2 regions of the Synechocystis sp. PCC 6714 genome follow, and region 1 is predicted to be linked to the other one. Evidence: predicted binding sites of a transcription regulator. Region 1 holds the regulator's gene; the other holds the start of a gene.
What was found. Region 1 encodes NtcA, which controls nitrogen genes in cyanobacteria. Its sites were predicted from a motif close to GTANCNNNNGNTAC; they were not measured.
Positions count from the first base shown of each region.

Region 2: a site for NtcA is predicted at 2,832-2,845, ahead of D082_RS16995 (MSMEG_0572/Sll0783 family nitrogen starvation response protein). Genes of this name have one in related genera too.

Region 1 covers NZ_CP007542.1:1,362,872-1,366,713, reverse strand. Annotated here, with positions in the region: gene D082_RS06150 (DUF3084 domain-containing protein) at 1-1,184, opposite strand, end outside; gene ntcA (global nitrogen regulator NtcA) at 1,194-1,871, opposite strand; gene D082_RS06140 (hypothetical protein) at 1,944-2,192, opposite strand; gene D082_RS06135 (AAA-like domain-containing protein) at 2,415-3,842, opposite strand, start outside.
Region 2 covers NZ_CP007544.1:89,637-93,478, reverse strand. Annotated here, with positions in the region: gene D082_RS17005 (LuxR C-terminal-related transcriptional regulator) at 130-1,239, shown strand; gene D082_RS17000 (MSMEG_0569 family flavin-dependent oxidoreductase) at 1,212-2,462, opposite strand; gene D082_RS16995 (MSMEG_0572/Sll0783 family nitrogen starvation response protein) at 2,928-3,410, shown strand; gene D082_RS16990 (Nit6803 family nitrilase) at 3,563-3,842, shown strand, end outside.

The DNA.
Region 1 (3,842 bases):
GCAATGGTTTCTGACTCTCGGAAAACTTGACGGTTGGGCACAACATCAAAAAAGACACGAATTTCCCTTTCCTCCTGCACATAGTTGCCCGCCGATAAAACCCGGATCACGTACTCTTGCCCTGGCTGGAGCTGACTTCTGATGTTATCCACCTGGGCTGTGGTTACCCGGACAATGGGCTCATCGGGCACTGGCATATTGGGGGTTTTGACTAGTTGTAGGGCAGTGCGATTAGCTTGGCGTAATAGTTGATCTACTGCTCCACTGATGGCCTCCGTATTTACCACCTTTAGAGCCCCAAAGGCCAATAATTGGCCCCGCAAAATGGCGATTTGTTGCCCCCGCAACTCCTGATAATCTTGGTAGTAACGTTCTAGCTCCTCTACCTCCCTTTGCAAAAAACTCAGCTCCGTTTCTAGCCCCTGCAACTTGTCTTCCCGCACTTGGATATCATTGTCTTTAGCGGCGATCGCCTGGTCGAGTTGATCAATTTTGGCGTCCCGTTGATTAATTTCCGCCTGTAGCTGTTGGCGTTGGGCTTCTAAGGAGGCAAAACGTTGCTCCAATGAGCGCACCTGCTTCTGTTGGCGGGTGAGGACTTGTTCTTGTTGGGCAATGCGTTCCTGGCGCTTCGACAACTCCTGATCCCTCAGTTTGACCTGGCTCTGTAGTTCCGCAGCCTCGGCCAACAGGTTGTCCTTTTGCTCATTTAACTCTGCCCTCTCCGTGGAAAGATTAGCCACTTCTCGACGCAGATTGCGGGACTGCTGGGACACCCGCCGCAATAGTTGCAACGCTTGGTTATAGTTCCGGTCCAACTCCCGACTCCGTTCCTGTACCAACTGCTGTTCTTGGCGCACCGCACTCAGTTCCGACTCAATTTCTTCCTTTGCCCGACTCGCTTCCTCCAATTCTGCCTTGGCCACCCTCAGCTGACCAAGAATGTCGTCCAGTTGAAATACTCCCTCCCGTAGGGACTTGCTGAAAGTGAAGAGAATACCCAAGGTGGAAGCAGAAATTAGAGTGCCAGTGATCACCGTCAGCACCACCGCTGTTTGTCGGGGGCGGAGTTTAAATAAGCGCAGGCGAGCTTTGCCCACCTTACTGCCTAAATGATCCCCCAACGCAGCAATGATACCGCCCAAAATTAGGACAGAAAGAACCAGAATATAAGCACTGGTCATAGGGATGGGCTAGGTAAACTGTTGACTGAGAGCAACGGGATTATGCACAGTAATTTTCTTTTTTGTGATGGAGATCATATTGCCTTCCCGCAAGTCCCCCAACAAGCGGGTCACCGTCACCCTCGTAGAACCAATGGCTTCGGCGATCGCCTGGTGAGACAACTTGAGGTCAATGCGAATGCCGTCTGGAGCCGGTACGCCAAAATCCCGACAGAGGATTAACAAAAAGCTAACTAAACGAGAACCCATATCTCGGTGAGCTAGGGTTTCAATCATCATTTCCGTCTGCAAAATGCGGGAAGAAAGCCCTTGCAACATCAGCAATGACAGGTCAGGATGCTCCTTAAGGGCCTGTTCCACCTGTTCAATAGGAGCAGAAAGTAACTCCACCGGAGTGAACGCCACCGCATGGTAAAAACGGTCGGAACGTTGCCCTGTCACTAAGGATAGTACCCCAAAAACACTGTTCTCCCTCAACAGAGCGACGGTAATTTCCTCACCGGCCTCGTAAACTCGAGATAACTTCACCGCCCCCTTGAGCAAAAAATAAACCCGCTCCGCCGGATCGCCGGGGAAAAAAATTGTTTTACTGCGCTCAAAAGTTTCCACCACCGGGGGCATCAACTCATTGCCTAAGCGTCGGAAAACTGCCGCTAGAGGGCGATCTTGGGTTAGGGACTGGTCCATTGACACTCACGGTAATGGGGGCATCAAGGGAAGTGCAAAACCCCATTCTGTATCGAGATTATACACAATTGACTACATACGCTCCACACTGCCAAAGAAAATTGGCTCCACTCGGATGGCCACAATGGCCGAGGGCCGCACCACCATATACTCACCCTGGACATTTTTAATCGGCACATTGATAAATTCCTGGGAGTCATGTCTGGGCACAACTTCATTGCTGTACCATTTTTGAAAATCCTGAATAGTCATGAAGCGCACCTCCTCCCGATGACCATTGGTCAAAAATAGGTGAATGGCAAATTCATCGGCTTTCTGCATGGTCAAGCTCCCTAATGTTCTCGTCTAAATTATCCCCTATCCCGAGGACGGAACAATGGAAAAACAGCAACGGGGAACGCGGAGCGGAGTGATCATTACAAAATAGCCTGATGCCTTCTTAAATACCCGGGCCTGTTCAGGGACAAAGGCCTTTGGAATAGGACAGAAATAGTACCATTTCACCTTGCCAATTCCAGATAAGCAGTGGACTGAAGCCAATAGTTACCAGTCACCATGGCAGAATTCAGGGGAATATGATTGGTCTGGCTGACTTTCCGTGGCTAAGTAGTCTTTTAACCAGTTACAGCCCTGTTCCACCAGTTGTCGGAGGCGTTCTTTTTCTGGGGTGACGGGCCAACTTTGGAGGTCACCGTTCTGGCCCACTGCAAGCAACCATTGCCCTTCCTCGTTAAAGCCTAGTCCCAATAATGAACTGGAGGCACTGGTAAATTCTCCCCGCAGGTTGCCCCGTTGATCCCATAGTCTAACCATGCCATCACTGGCGGCGGTGGCAATCCATTGGCTGTCGGGGCTAATGGCAATTTGGTCGATGGGTAGGGGGTCACTTCTCAGGGTATGCAATAGTTCGCCGTCCACAGTCCAAATTTTGGCGGTGCCTTCCCTTCCAGCGCTGAGCAAATACTTGCCATTGGGGCTGTATTGCAGTTGATTGAGGCGATCACCGTGGGCGACAATACTTTTAATCAGGCTGCCGTCGAAATTCCAGAGGGTGAGATTACCCTGTTCATCCCCAGCCGCTAATTGAGGCAAGGTGGGGTGAATGCTAGTACTACGGATAGGTTCTTTGCGTTGCACGTTGTTACCCAGGGCCAGAGCCATGGGGTCTTCCAATTCAACCCCATCAACCCTATCACCATTTTTATATTCGTTATATTCCCCCTGCCAAAGCCAAATTTCTCCGCTGCCACTGGCCATGGCGATCGCCAACTGGGGGGATTGGGGGCTGGTACGTAGGGCCACATCGTAAACACGGCCGATGTCCGTTCTCCAGACTTTGACCTGTTTAAGCTCGGCTTGGCGTCGCCACAGTTGCCATTCCCGACCCCGTTGCCCCAATAACCATTGACCATCGGCATTGAACTGTAGGCGATCAAAGTTTTGCCTAGTGTCGGATAAAACCTGTCGGCTTTGATTCTCTGTATTGAACAAAATCAAGGGCTCATTTTCCATGGCCAAAGCAATGGTGTTGGTATTGGCATTTTCCGCCACAGCCCCAAGCATGCCGGGCAAATTGAGACTAATCAGATCCGGTTTGGGAGTCATATCCCACAACTTGACCAAATTATTTTCCGCGCCAATGGCCAGCAGGGTACCATTGCGAGCCAGGTCCAAACCAAAAATTGCCTCCGGGTAACTCTGGTATTTTTTCAGCATTTTGCCACCGCTGGACCAGTGGATCACACTACCATTACTGCTACTGGAAAATAAGTGCTTACCATCGGGGGAAAAAACAACCCTGGTGACAAACTCATCGTGGCCCGATAGGGTTGCTTTAATCTCTCCCTGGGTATTCCAGAGCCTGACGGTGCCATCGTCCCCCGCTACTGCCAGCAAATTTCCCTGGGGATGCCAACTCACCCCAAAAAAAGCCACGTCCGGTAAACCAAATTGACGAATGAGATTGCCCTG
Region 2 (3,842 bases), on a different replicon from region 1:
GAACTATCAATAAACCCGGGGATCATGGCAAAAATTCATCCCATGGTTCGGTGTCCATAATGTTGCTTGCAGCACTTTTCAAGATAGCGTCCTTTGATAGCGTGGATTTGATAGTGTTCTGAGCTGCTCGTGTTAGATTCTGCCCAGCTAATTTTTGATCTCCAAAAGGTAAATACAACTAGCAAGCGCATTTCTGGTTGCCTTGACACAACGGCGATCACCAAAGAAATCACCGAAGCATTAATCCATGATTTTCATTGCGTGTTTGCACGCATTTGGTTAACAGAGCCTGATGGTGCGAGTTTAAAACTGGTTGCTTCATCAGGGTTACATACCAGTACGAATGGTAGTTTTGCCCGTGTGCCAATGGGGGCCTATAAGGTCGGCAAAATTGCCCAAAGCTGTATTCCTTTTTTAAGCAATCATCTCGCCAATGAAACTTGGGTAAAGGATCGTGACTGGGCGATCGCCAATAATATTCGTGGTTTCGCCGGTTATCCATTGGTAGGCCATGACCGTGTGATTGGTGTCTTGGCTGTCTTTAGTGATGCTCCCTTTGTCGCAGAATTTCTGGAAGTTTTACAAGTTCTCTGTATGGCAGTGGCGATCGCCATTGATGCCGTCCGACAACTCCAGAACGAAACAAATACGATTAATACAACCCAATTTTTAGGCGATCAAATTCCTTTACCGGACGTTTTGGCCAGGCTGTTATCTCGGACAAAGCTCACCCTGATCGGCACAGAAAAAAAACTCTCTCCCACCCTTGCATATCTATTGATCAGAACCACAGAAATTTTTAATCAACTCTCCTGTAATTATTGCCGTCTTATCTATGCCGAGATTTCGGTCACCATCGAAGCCATTGTCGAAACATCCTTACCAGAAGTATTCAACACAGATGGGCGATCGCCTTTTAAAGAAATAGAATTTTTAGCCCACCATATTGGCGGTGAATTTAGGAGTCAAAGTAGTGCAAATAAATCTATCCTGCAAATTTCGCTGCAACTCCCCTATGACGGGTTCCAAAACATCGAGCTTAACAAACATCTCCTCTCGGAACGGGAAAAGGAAATCATCAGCTTATTAGCCCAAGGTTTACGCGATCGCGATATCGCCGAGGAACTTCACATCAGCGAGAGTACCGTTAAGTTTCATCTTAATGGCACCCTCCATAAACTCAACGCCAAAAATCGCTACCAAGCCATTTATCAAGCCACCGTACAAGGATTTATTTGACCGGCGGGCAGTGTTTCTCTAATTTTCTCCGCTAAATATTCCGCATCACGGGCAACCCCTGAGAATCGCCCAGAACCCCAGGTATATAACCAAGGTAAACCCAAGAAATATAGCCCTGCCACATTAGTCACGCCCCGATCATGTAGCGGTTCCCCCATCGAATTAAATACGGGAACATCGACCCAAGCATAATTAAAATTAAAACCAGTGGACCAAACAACCGCCTCAATTTCATCGATATTTAGGGCAAGGGGTGTGGAAGTTGGTTCCCAAACGGGCTGATAGGGTGCTTCGATGGGAGCATCAAGCTGATTTTTGGCAATATATTCATCAATATTTTGTTTAATTCTGGCGGCTGTTGCGTCTGCTTGATCGAGATTTTCCTTGAGATTATCGGCAAATAGAATTTGATTTACATCAATATCCTTGAGCCGTCCGTAGAGATGCATACCCTCAAGGGCGAATTGACGCAGATCAATTTCTCTGCCACCATCACGACCTGTTAAATAGTGGTTTGTTTTGTGGCGTACCATTTCCTTTTGGGGATGCTCATCAATGGGTAGATCATAATAGCCCATCAACTCTAACCACTCGACCACATCTCTCCCTCGGTAGCGGCGGGGTGAACGGGGTGCGCTGCCGGTGGCAAGGTGGACGGTTTTGCCCGCTAAGTGTAAGTCTTCAGCAATTTGACAGCCCGATTGACCTGTGCCAATTAATAAAACGTTATCTGGCAAGGTTTCTGGATTTTTGTAGTCTACCGAATGTAACTGGACAATATGGGGAGGTAGTTTTTTGGCGATCGCCGCAATTTTTGGTGTATGGTAGCCCCCAGTGGCAACCACCACTTGATCGGCGGTGTAAGTTCCTTGGCTGGTAATCACCTCAAAAGCATCAGCCCGTTGACTAAGCTTAGAAACCCCTACCCCCTCAAGGATAGGAGCTCGGAAAGATGCCGCATAATCCTCAAGATATTGGACAATTTCGTCCTTCACCATAAAACCCTGATCATCACCCCCTGCATAGGGAAAACCGGGTAACCGACATTGCCAATTGGGCGTAACTAAACAAAAAGAATCCCAACGTTGATTACGCCAAGCATAGCCAATTTGATTTTTCTCGAAAATAATGTGGTCAATACTTTCTTGTTTTAGGAGATAACTAATCGCTAAGCCCGCCTGTCCTCCACCAACAATAATGACGGAATAGTGATTTTTTTTCATATTATCTACCTGCATTGAACTCTATCTTTCTTGATAATCATCAACTGTAAGCCTGGAAATTTTTACCACTTGTATATTTGGCTACAAACTAATGATTTCTAATTCTATTAACAGGAAACATCGAAATAGTCTTGCATTTATAGGCTTTACAGAGACAGACCTGTTGATTTAGATAGGTGTCTAATCATCTAAATCTTGGGCAGACATACTGAACACAAACCCATTTCCAGGAAGATTCTAAGTCTTAAAACTCTTACTGTATCTAGATAAGAAGCATTTTTTCTGGCTAGGATTATTAGAAAAAGATCATCTTCATATAAAAAATCAAGAATGGTTAAACCTATGACTTTCAATTAAAACTAATCTTTTGTGACAAATGATACAAGAATAAGGAAACTTCGCTTCTACATTGATACGTGACTAATCTCAAGTCAAATCAGAATTTGAATTTAAGGAACTACAACCATGCCAGAGGTAACTAAGCCAGCTCACCAAACAGGTGATTTCTTAGTAGATTACGAGGAAAAAGTTTTTCCTGATGTCCAAGCTGAACCCGGTGAAAAAGCACTCATTACTTTTCATACAGTGGCGTTTGAAGGCTCCATTGGCTTAGTAAATTTAATGCAAGCTAGCCGCTTAATCAAAAAAGGCTTTGAAACGTCTGTTTTGCTCTATGGTCCCGGTGTTACCCTCGGTGTACAAAGGGGTTTTCCTAAGCTTGGGGATGAAGGTTTTCCGGGTCACCTGACGATGAATGAACGTATTGTAAAAATCATGGAAACAGGTGGTAAGGTTTATGCTTGTCGCTTTGCACTGCAAGCACTTTATGGCCATGGCGAGCCTTCTCTAATCCCCGGTATTCGTCCGATCAATCCCCTAGACGTGATGGATTTAATCTTGATGCACCGTAAGGATGGTGCGTTTATTCTTGATACTTGGACAATGTAAAAACCTACTTGATTAAATGTTTGGTCAATTATTGATGGGAGGGATGATTTGAAAATTTTGTTTTTGATTTTTTAGGTCTGACATATCAATCACTTGTTTTCAAATCATTTTTTATTTCTGAAACTATTCCAGTCGTTGTGCTGGGAAAAATCATGCTGAATTATACAAAAAATATTCGGGCGGCAGCGGCACAGATTAGTCCTGTTCTTTTTAGTCAACAAGGAACTATGGAAAAAGTTCTGGATGCGATGGCTAATGCCGCAAAAGAAGGGGTAGAACTAATTATTTTTCCTGAAACTTTTGTGCCCTATTACCCTTATTTTTCCTTTATCGAACCGCCGGTTTTAATGGGGAAAAGTCATCTAAAGCTTTATCAAGAAGCTGTTACTGTGCCGGGGAAAGTCACCCAGGCGATCGCCCAAGCCGCTAAAA